2 regions of the Streptomyces sp. NPDC015131 genome follow, and region 2 is predicted to be linked to the other one. Evidence: riboswitches for the same ligand, from Rfam matches in the RefSeq annotation. Region 2 holds a riboswitch; the other holds the start of a gene.
The links. Region 2 has a riboswitch for cyclic di-AMP ahead of ACF08D_RS30915 (M23 family metallopeptidase). Riboswitches for the same ligand answer to the same signal wherever they lie in the genome.

Region 1: linked by a shared signal. The riboswitch ahead of ACF08D_RS14520 (C40 family peptidase) and the one ahead of ACF08D_RS30915 (M23 family metallopeptidase) in region 2 are both predicted to bind cyclic di-AMP.

What each region holds. Positions count from the first base shown of each region.
Region 1 is NZ_JBIBVB010000003.1:726,344-730,806, reverse strand. Features, by position in the region: gene ACF08D_RS14530 (NlpC/P60 family protein) at 1-223, opposite strand, end outside; gene ACF08D_RS14525 (hypothetical protein) at 458-811, shown strand; gene ACF08D_RS14520 (C40 family peptidase) at 847-2,322, opposite strand; cyclic di-AMP (ydaO/yuaA leader) riboswitch at 2,330-2,506, opposite strand; gene pcrA (DNA helicase PcrA) at 2,717-4,463, shown strand, end outside.
Region 2 is NZ_JBIBVB010000010.1:17,056-21,518, reverse strand. Features, by position in the region: gene ACF08D_RS30930 (PucR family transcriptional regulator) at 1-578, opposite strand, end outside; tRNA gene ACF08D_RS30925 (tRNA-Met) at 736-809, shown strand; gene ACF08D_RS30920 (PP2C family protein-serine/threonine phosphatase) at 993-2,141, shown strand; cyclic di-AMP (ydaO/yuaA leader) riboswitch at 2,407-2,541, shown strand; gene ACF08D_RS30915 (M23 family metallopeptidase) at 2,553-3,680, shown strand; gene ACF08D_RS30910 (PrsW family intramembrane metalloprotease) at 3,810-4,463, opposite strand, start outside.

The sequences.
Region 1 (4,463 bases), on a different contig from region 2:
TGGTTCGCCGCACCTCCTCGCGGGCGCCGTTGTACCGCTCGGTCGCCACCTCCGCCTCCCGGTACAGCCGGTCGGCCTGGGCCTCGACCTGGGCGGCGGTCTGCCGGGGCTCGGCGTGCCCGGAACCCTCGAAGGCGGTCGCCGTGGCCGCCCCGGCGAGCGCCAGGGTGACGGCCGCGCGGCCGCTCAGCGGGTGCTGCTTGGGTCTCCGGTGCGCTGCCACGGGGGTGGTCACTTCCTTCGGCGGGGGTCGGTCGGCCTGGGGGAGGACGCTAGGCCGGGCGGTCACGGCCGAGCGGGGGCATGACCGCTATTGGCCGCGACTGGCGGTTCACGACCGGAAGCGACGGGGCGCGCACGTACGGAATCTCGCCTTCCGTATCGGCCGTGACCGATGGGCCGAATGAGGTGACCCTTACCGCCGAACGGTGGTATCGCCCTGGCTAGGCTCCGCCCCATGGACGTACTCATCAATGTCTTCGTCGCGCTGCACGTGATCGGTATCGCCAGCCTGCTCGGCGGGTTCCTGACCCAGATGAAGGCGATGGGCGAGGGTACGGCGCGCTTCGGTCCGGCGATGCTGCACGGCGCGCTGACCATGCTGATCACGGGAGTCGTCCTCGTCGGCCTCAACCAGGCCGACGACCAGACCGTGAACAACGTCAAGATCGGCGTGAAGCTGGCGATCCTGGTCGTCCTCCTCGGTCTGGTCTACGTCAAGCGGGACGAGGAGCGCGTCGACAAGGCCGTCTTCGGAGCCGTCGGCGGCCTGACCATGGCGAACATCTTCATCGCCACCCTCTGGACCTGACAGATCCGAACGGCGGCGAGCCTGTTCTTGGTGCCTCAGACCGGGCGGACCCCTCCGGCGACCGGCATCGAGTGGAGATCCTCCTCGCAGACGTGTCCGCCGGGCCTCGGGGCGTGGATGATCCGGCCGTCGCCCTTGTACACGGCCACGTGCCGGAGCTCGTCGTAGAAGACCAGGTCGCCCGGGCGCAGGTCCTCGATGCCGACCCGGGTGCCCGCCATCGCCTGGTCCCACGTCGTACGGGGCAGGTCGACCCCGGCCGCCCGCCACGCGGCCTGGGTGAGCCCCGAGCAGTCGTACGAGCTGGGGCCGGTCGCGCCCCACACGTACGGCTTGCCGATCTGCGCCTCGGCGAAGGCCAGCACCTCGCGGGCCTTGCTGGTGCGGCCCGCCTCCGCGCCGGGGCGGCACGGCTCGGCCCGGTTCGGCTCGGTCGGGGTCGGCTCGGCCCGGTTCGGTTCGGGGTGGCACGGCTCGGTTCGCCGGGCCGGTGCGGACCCGGCCGTCGCACGGGCCAGCACCGCGCGGGCCTCGGCGAGCTTCCGCTGCGTGGTCTGCTTGGTGGTACGGAGCGACTCTTGCGCCTCGGACGCCGCGTCCGCCTCGGGCCCGGGCGCCGTATGCGTGGCGGGCGCCGCGTGCGTGGCGGGTGCCGCCCAGTCGGCCTCGGGCACCCGCTCGCTCGCCACGGGCGGGGGCAGGTGCTCGTCCACCGGCCCGGCCCCGGGCTGCGAGGGCAGGAGCGGCAGGGTCGGCGCCGGCGGCATCGGCGGTACCGGCGCCAGGCCGGTGAGCGGGTCGTACGCCGGCGCGCCGGGCGCGGGCGCCTCCGGGGCGCCCTCCAGGACGTCCCCCGGCGCCCCCGCGACGAGCGTGCCGCCCGCGGGCGTCGCGTCCGTGAGCGGCCCGCCCCCGAAGTCCGCGAACGCCCCGTCGCCGAAGGTTCCGTCCGCGAAAGCCCCGTCTGCGAAAGCCCTGTCCAGGGTGGGACCCTCCGCGTACACCCCGGTCCCGGCCCCGGCCGTCCCGCTCCCGCCCGCGAAGGCCCCGGCCGTCCCGCTCCCGCCCGTCCTGCTCAGGTCGCCCGTGTCACTCAGGTCGCTCAGGTCGCTCAGGCCGCTCACGTCGCTCCGGCCGCCCAGGCCGCTTCCGACCGGCAGGCCGCCGAGCCTCTCGCCGCCGCCCCGGGGCGCCTCCCCGCCGGTCCGGTCACCGCCTCCGCCGCCCGTGCGCTGCCGCGGGACGGCCCGCGGCGGCGGGGGCGCGGTCCGCGCGGGCTGCGTCGCCGCCGTACCCGCCTGCCGGTAGAGGTCGTCGACCTTTCTCTGTACCTCCTCGACCGTCGGCCCCCGGTCCGGATCGCCCGGAGCGGCGGTGGCGGCGGTCGCGCCCTGTGACGACAGGAGCGTGACCGAGGCCAGCGCGGCGGCCGTCGTGACCCCGACGGCGGGCGAGTGGGCATGCAGGGTGTGCAAGGTGCGCGTTGCGCGCGGCTTGCGATGCGACGCCAAGGCCGGCATCTCCTTCCGTGGACCGCCTACCGGGTCAGCTGTCAGGTTCGGGCGGAACGGAAGGTGCCCTACGGCCGTGCCCGAGGGCGGCGGGCCGATTCACCTCGGTCGTACGAGTCGTACGTGGTGGGTCCCCGGTTCCGAACTGCCCCGGAGGGCAGCACGAATTCGGCGTAAGCGGTCCGACCGGCGTGGTTCGCCGATGCGAAAACGGACCGCTTGGGCGAGCACGCTAGCCAAACTGTGGTGGTGCTGTGAAGGATGATGTTCGATATGCCCGATACGTTTTCGTGACCTTGGCGTGATGTCGCCGGGCCGGTGCGGAGCGTGACGATTCGGGCCTCTTGCCGGTTCGTCCACGGCTGTCAGTGGGGCCGCCTAGACTCGATAGGCGATGAGCAGCCTCTTTGACGACAGCTTCCTGGCGGACCTCCGGAACCACGCCTCCGAGGAGCCCCCGCCGCCCCCCGAGGACCGGGAGGGCCCCGGGCACGGCCCGGCCCCGGAGGAGGTCCCGCACGACCTCTTCGGCGGTCACTTCGACGTGCCCCCGGCCCGGGACAGCCACTACCGCGACGGCGCCCCGCGTCCGGTCGTCGACGCCGCCGCCCTCCTGGACGGGCTGAACGACCAGCAGCGCGCCGCCGTCGTGCACACCGGGTCCCCGCTGCTCATCGTCGCCGGTGCCGGGTCGGGCAAGACCCGGGTGCTCACCCACCGGATCGCCCACCTGCTGGCCACCCGGCACGTCCACCCCGGCCAGATACTGGCGATCACCTTCACCAACAAGGCCGCCGGCGAGATGAAGGAGCGCGTCGAGCAGCTCGTCGGCCCGCGCGCCAACGCGATGTGGGTCATGACCTTCCACAGCGCGTGCGTCCGCATCCTGCGCCGCGAGTCGAAGAAGCTCGGCTTCACCTCGTCCTTCTCGATCTACGACGCCGCCGACTCCAAGCGGCTGATGGCGCTGGTCTGCCGCGACCTGGACCTGGACCCGAAGAAGTTCCCGCCCAAGTCGTTCAGCGCCAAGATCTCCAACCTGAAGAACGAGCTGATCGACGAGGAGACCTTCGCCGACCAGGCCGCCGACGGTTTCGAGAAGACCCTCGCCGAGGCGTACCGGATGTACCAGGCGCGGCTGCGCGAGGCCAACGCCCTGGACTTCGACGACATCATCATGACGACGGTCCACCTGCTCCAGGCGTTCCCGGACGTCGCCGAGCACTACCGCCGCCGCTTCCGGCACGTCCTCGTCGACGAGTACCAGGACACCAACCACGCCCAGTACACCCTCGTCCGCGAGCTGGTCGGCACCGGGTACGAGGACCTGGGCCCGGCCGAGCTGTGCGTGGTGGGCGACGCCGACCAGTCGATCTACGCCTTCCGCGGCGCCACCATCCGCAACATCCTCCAGTTCGAGGAGGACTACCCGGACGCCACCACGATCCTCCTCGAACAGAACTACCGCTCGACGCAGACCATCCTGTCCGCCGCCAACGCGGTCATCGAGCGCAATGAGAGCCGCCGCCCCAAGAACCTGTGGACCAACGCCGGCGAGGGCGCCCGCATCACCGGGTACGTCGCGGACACCGAGCACGACGAGGCACAGTTCGTCGCCGACGAGATCGACCGGCTGACGGACGCGGGCGACGCCAAGGCCGGCGACGTCGCCGTCTTCTACCGGACGAACGCCCAGTCCCGTGTGTTCGAGGAGATCTTCATCCGCGTCGGCCTGCCGTACAAGGTCGTCGGCGGTGTCCGGTTCTACGAGCGCAAGGAGGTCCGCGACGTCCTCGCGTACCTGCGCGTCCTCGCCAACCCCGAGGACAACGTGCCGCTGCGCCGCATCCTCAACGTCCCCAAGCGCGGCATCGGCGAGCGCGCCGAGGCGATGGTCGACGCCCTCGCCCTGCGCGAGAAGATCACCTTCCCGCAGGCGCTGCGCCGCGTCGACGAGGCGTACGGCATGGCGGCCCGCTCGGCGAACGCGGTGAAGCGCTTCAACACGCTGATGGACGAGCTGCGCACCGTCGTCGAGTCCGGCGCCGGACCGGCGGTCGTCCTGGAGGCCGTCCTGGAGCGCACCGGGTATCTCGCCGAGCTCCAGGCGTCCACCGACCCGCAGGACGAGACCCGCATCG
Region 2 (4,463 bases):
AGCACGTCCGTCTCGTCGGCGGGCGCGATGCAGATCAGCCGCCCGTTCTTGGTGGTCAGCAGGGTGCGCCGGTCGCCGAAACGGGCGCCCAGCGACGCCTCGACGCCGCGTGTGACGGCGTAGCCGTCCTCGTACGGCTCCGGGCCCTCGGCGACGGCGACCGCGTGCGCGTGCGACAGCAGCAGGCCGAAGCGGGCCGCCCGCTCGGCCAGCCGGCCGGCGTCGGTGCGGCCGTGCAGCAGGTCGTCGATGAACTCCCGGCGGGCCGCCTCCTGCTGCCGGATCGCCAGCCGCTGCGCCCGCTCATGGCCCTCGGCGAAGGCGTCCACCGCCTGCTCCACCGCCACGAGCAGGTGGTCCGCCTCCCGGCCGCGCAGCCGCGCCGACACCTCCTGGGCGGCACAGAGGTGGGCGCGTACGAGGGCCCGCAGCCCGAGCCCCGCCTCCGCCGCCCGCTCGCCCTGCGCCCGCAGCGCCTCCAGCTCGTCCCGGCTCAGCCGTCTGCCGGTGGCGCAGGCGGCGGCGATGATCCCGTCGTACCCGCTCAGGTACGCCTCGGGCGTGTCCGTCCCAGCCATCCGTCCCTCCCCGTCCGCCGCGCCCGCGACGCCCTCTTGACGCGACGTTGACGCGGTCGTCCAGGGTGGCACGCCCGCCCTCCGGCCCGCTCCGGGGGCCCGGGCGGGCAATGGATTGGGGATCGTGCGCCGGATGGCGTAGGGTGGTGTTCACCGACGCGGGGTGGAGCAGCTCGGTAGCTCGCTGGGCTCATAACCCAGAGGTCGCAGGTTCAAATCCTGTCCCCGCTACTGAAGACGAAGGCCCGGTGCATTGCGCACCGGGCCTTCGTCGTGCTCGCGCGTCCCGGGAGGGGCGCGGGGCCTCGTCGCTCGGACGGCGGAGGGTGGGGCGCCGTGCGGCGCGGCTCCGCTCCGGTGGGGTGGCGCGCGGTACCGTCCGCAGCCGTGGGCGGACCGGGCAGGAGGCCAGTGGTGGGGCAGCGAGCGCGGGACGGCGACGACGGCGGGGAGCGGGCGTGGGCCCGGGGGTTCGTGAGCGCACTGCCCGCGCTGCTGATCGCGGGCGGGGTGGTGTACGACCTGACGACCCCGGCGCGGTTCACCGCCGTACCGCTGTTCGTCGCGGCCCCGCTGGTCGCCGCGCCGCTGTTCACCGCCCGCGCCACGCTGCTGGCCGGGCTGTTCGCGGTGCTGGCCATGTGGGGGCTGCACCTGGGCAAGGCGTACCAGGACGACACGCAGAACCTCACCGAGATCCTCACGGTGCTCGTGGTGGCCGGGCTGGCGCTGCTGATCAACCGGGTCGTGCGGCGCAGCGGGGAGCGGCTCGCGTCGGCGCGGGTGATCGCCGAGACGGCGCAGCGGGCCGTGCTGCCGACGCCCGCCGAGCGGATCGGCGGGCTGCAGGTGGCGGCGCGGTACGAGGCGGCGCAGGCGGACGCGTTCATCGGGGGCGACCTGTTCGCGGTGCAGGACACGCCGTTCGGGGTGCGGCTGGTGGTGGGGGACGTACGGGGCAAGGGCATGGGCGCGGTCGAGGCCGTGGCGGTGGTGATCGGGGCGTTCCGGGAGGCGGCCGAGCAGGAGAGCTCGCTGGAGGGCGTGGCGCAGCGGCTGGAGCGGGCGCTGGCGCGGGAGGGGACGCGGCGGGACGGCCTGGACGCCTTCGAGGGGTTCACCACGGCGGTGCTGGCGGAGATCCCCCGGGGCCAGGACGTGGTGCGGGTGCTCGACCGGGGGCACCCCGTACCGCTGATGCTGTACGCGGACGGGAGCGTCGAGCCGCTGGAGCAGGCGGTGCCGGCGCTGCCCCTGGGCATGGCGGACCTGGCAACGTGGCCGGACCGGGCGTTCGAGGCGCCGTACCCGGCGGGCGCGACGCTCCTCCTCTACACGGACGGGCTGTCGGAGGCGCGTGACGCGCGGGGGGTCTTCTACGACCCGGTGGCCCGGCTGACGGGGCGGCTGTTCCCCGGGCCGGACGCGGTGCTGGACGCCCTGGTGGGCGATGTGCGGCGGCACACCGGCGGCGGGGCGACCGACGACATGGCGCTGCTGGCGGTCGCCCGGCCGGCGCAGGGCCAGCCGGAGCGGCGGCGCACGATCCCGGTCGTGCCCTGAAGGGCGCGTGGTGTTTTCCGCCGTCCGTACGGTGCGTAGTCGGCGGGCGCCCCTGCGCATAACATATGACGAACCGTCAGAACAACTGTGGCGGATGCATGTTTCTGATGCGCGATCAACTCGCCCGGATGTGCCCCGCTGTGGGCGGGTACGTCCCCCGGTTTCGTGGTTAATGATCAGTAGGAACGGCTTGGAATCCGGAGCCTGCGTCTATTAACGTTCGATAACGCAGCGCGGTCGTCCCAGCCGTCGCCAGAGACGGCACCGTGCGCGTGCGCCGAATTCCGCAAGGGAACCGGGGAACCACCACCATGGGGTGAATCGGGCCGAACAGGGCCCGTAGGAGACCTTCCTGCTCCGAACCCGTCAGCTAACCCGGTAGGCGAGAAGGAAGGAAAGGAGTACGCCTCCGTGGCGTCCAACAGCCCTGCCCCCGCAGCTCCCCTCGGTTCCACCGGATCCTTCAGCACGTCGGGTGCCCCGGACGCCGCACCCGTAAACGGGCAGTGGGAGGAGTGGAACCCCACCGAGGAGTCCGTCCGCCCCGTCCGGGGCCGGCACCGGGTGGCCAAGCAGCGCGGCGGACTCGCCCGCAGCTCCACCGTCCTCGGCGTGGGCGTCATCGCGGCGGTCGGCGCGGGCGGCATGGCCACCGCGCAGGACAAGCCGGCGGTCTCCATATCCCTGCCGGACATCGTCACCGACAACCTCCCCGACGCCGAGGCCCTGCCCGGCATCGGCTCCCTGATCTCCGACGACACCGACTCCGGTGACGGCGACGGGGACGGAGGCGCGGCCGACGGGACCGACGGCGGACCGCTCACCGCGGCCAACCTCACCGCCGGCGGCGACCGGGACACCGCCGCGCAGCAGAGCAGCAGCGCCGCCGACGCCGGCGAGGCCCTGCGCGCCCGCATCCTCCAGCAGGCCGAGCAGCAGCAGGCCACCGCCGACGCCGAGGCGAAGGCCGCCGCCGAGACCGCCGCCGCCGAACAGGCCGCCGCCCAGGCCAAGGCCCAGCAGTCCGCCGCCCAGAAGCAGGCCGCCGACGAGAAGGCGAAGGCGGAAGCCGCCGCCAAGGCCGAGGCCGCCGCCAAGGCGAAGGCCGCCGAGGAGGAGCGGCTCGCGAAGCTCGCCGGCAGCTGGTCGCTCCCGACCTCCTCGTACACCATCACCTCCACCTACGGCCAGGCCGGCAACATGTGGTCCTCCGGCTACCACACCGGCCTCGACCTCGCCGCCCCCACGGGCACCCCCGCCAAGGCCGTCCACGGTGGCACCGTCAAGTCGGCCGGCTGGTCCGGCTCCTACGGCTACCGCATCGTGCTGGAGCTGGAGGACGGCACCGAGGTCTGGTACTGCCACCTGTCGTCCATGACGGTCGGCGCCGGTCAGACGGTCGGCACCGGCGAGACCATCGGCCGGGTCGGCGCCACCGGCAATGTCACCGGGCCGCACCTGCACCTGGAGGTGCACACCCCGGGCGGCGACGGCATCGACCCGCTCGCCTGGCTGCGCGGCAAGGGCCTCTCCGTCTGATCCCCCGCCCCGTCGCGGGCACCTCGCACATTTCCCACTCCTGGCCCCTGCGCCCACCCGCGCCCCGACCCCGGCAGCCCTGGCGGCACACCCCCCGACGCCAGGGCTGCCGGTATGGCCCGGCCCGCCCTAGAAGCGGTACGGGTTGTAGCCGCCGTAGTCCAGGTGCGGAGGCGGCGTCCGGACCCGGCCGGTCGCCCGCGCCGCGTACGTCAGCGCCGGCCCCGCGACCTCCTTGCGCTGCCACAGGTGGTGCAGCAACTCCTGCTCGCGCGCCATGAAGTCGTGGCCCACCGTCCCCCGGCGCGCCCGGTGGCGCAGGAACGCCAGCGATGTCGCGAACGCCTCGTACTCGCCGACCGCGCGAGCCGCCGCCGGGCCGAAGCAGCGCGCCGCGTACCCCCGGGCCAGCGCCCGCGCCCGCATCGAGGAGAGCGCCGGCGGCTCGGCGGGCGTCAGCCAGCCCGCCGACGCGTACGCCGGGAGCTCGCCCGCTATCGTGCGCAACTCGCGCTGGCGGGACCATATCGCCAGCCACGTCAGCAGCCCGAGCGCCGGCAGCATGAACGCCCCATACACCGCGTAGAAGCCCCACGGCCCGAGCGCCGCCGACCCGTTCCACAACGCGTGCATGCCCATGGCCAGGGCGAGCCCCAGCACCGGCAGCGCCACCCGGCGTACGCGCCGGCCGCGCGCGGCCGCCGCCGCGATGCCGAAGCCCACGCCGGTGAGCACGGTGAACAGCGGGTGCGCGAACGGGGACATCACGATCCGGACGAAGAA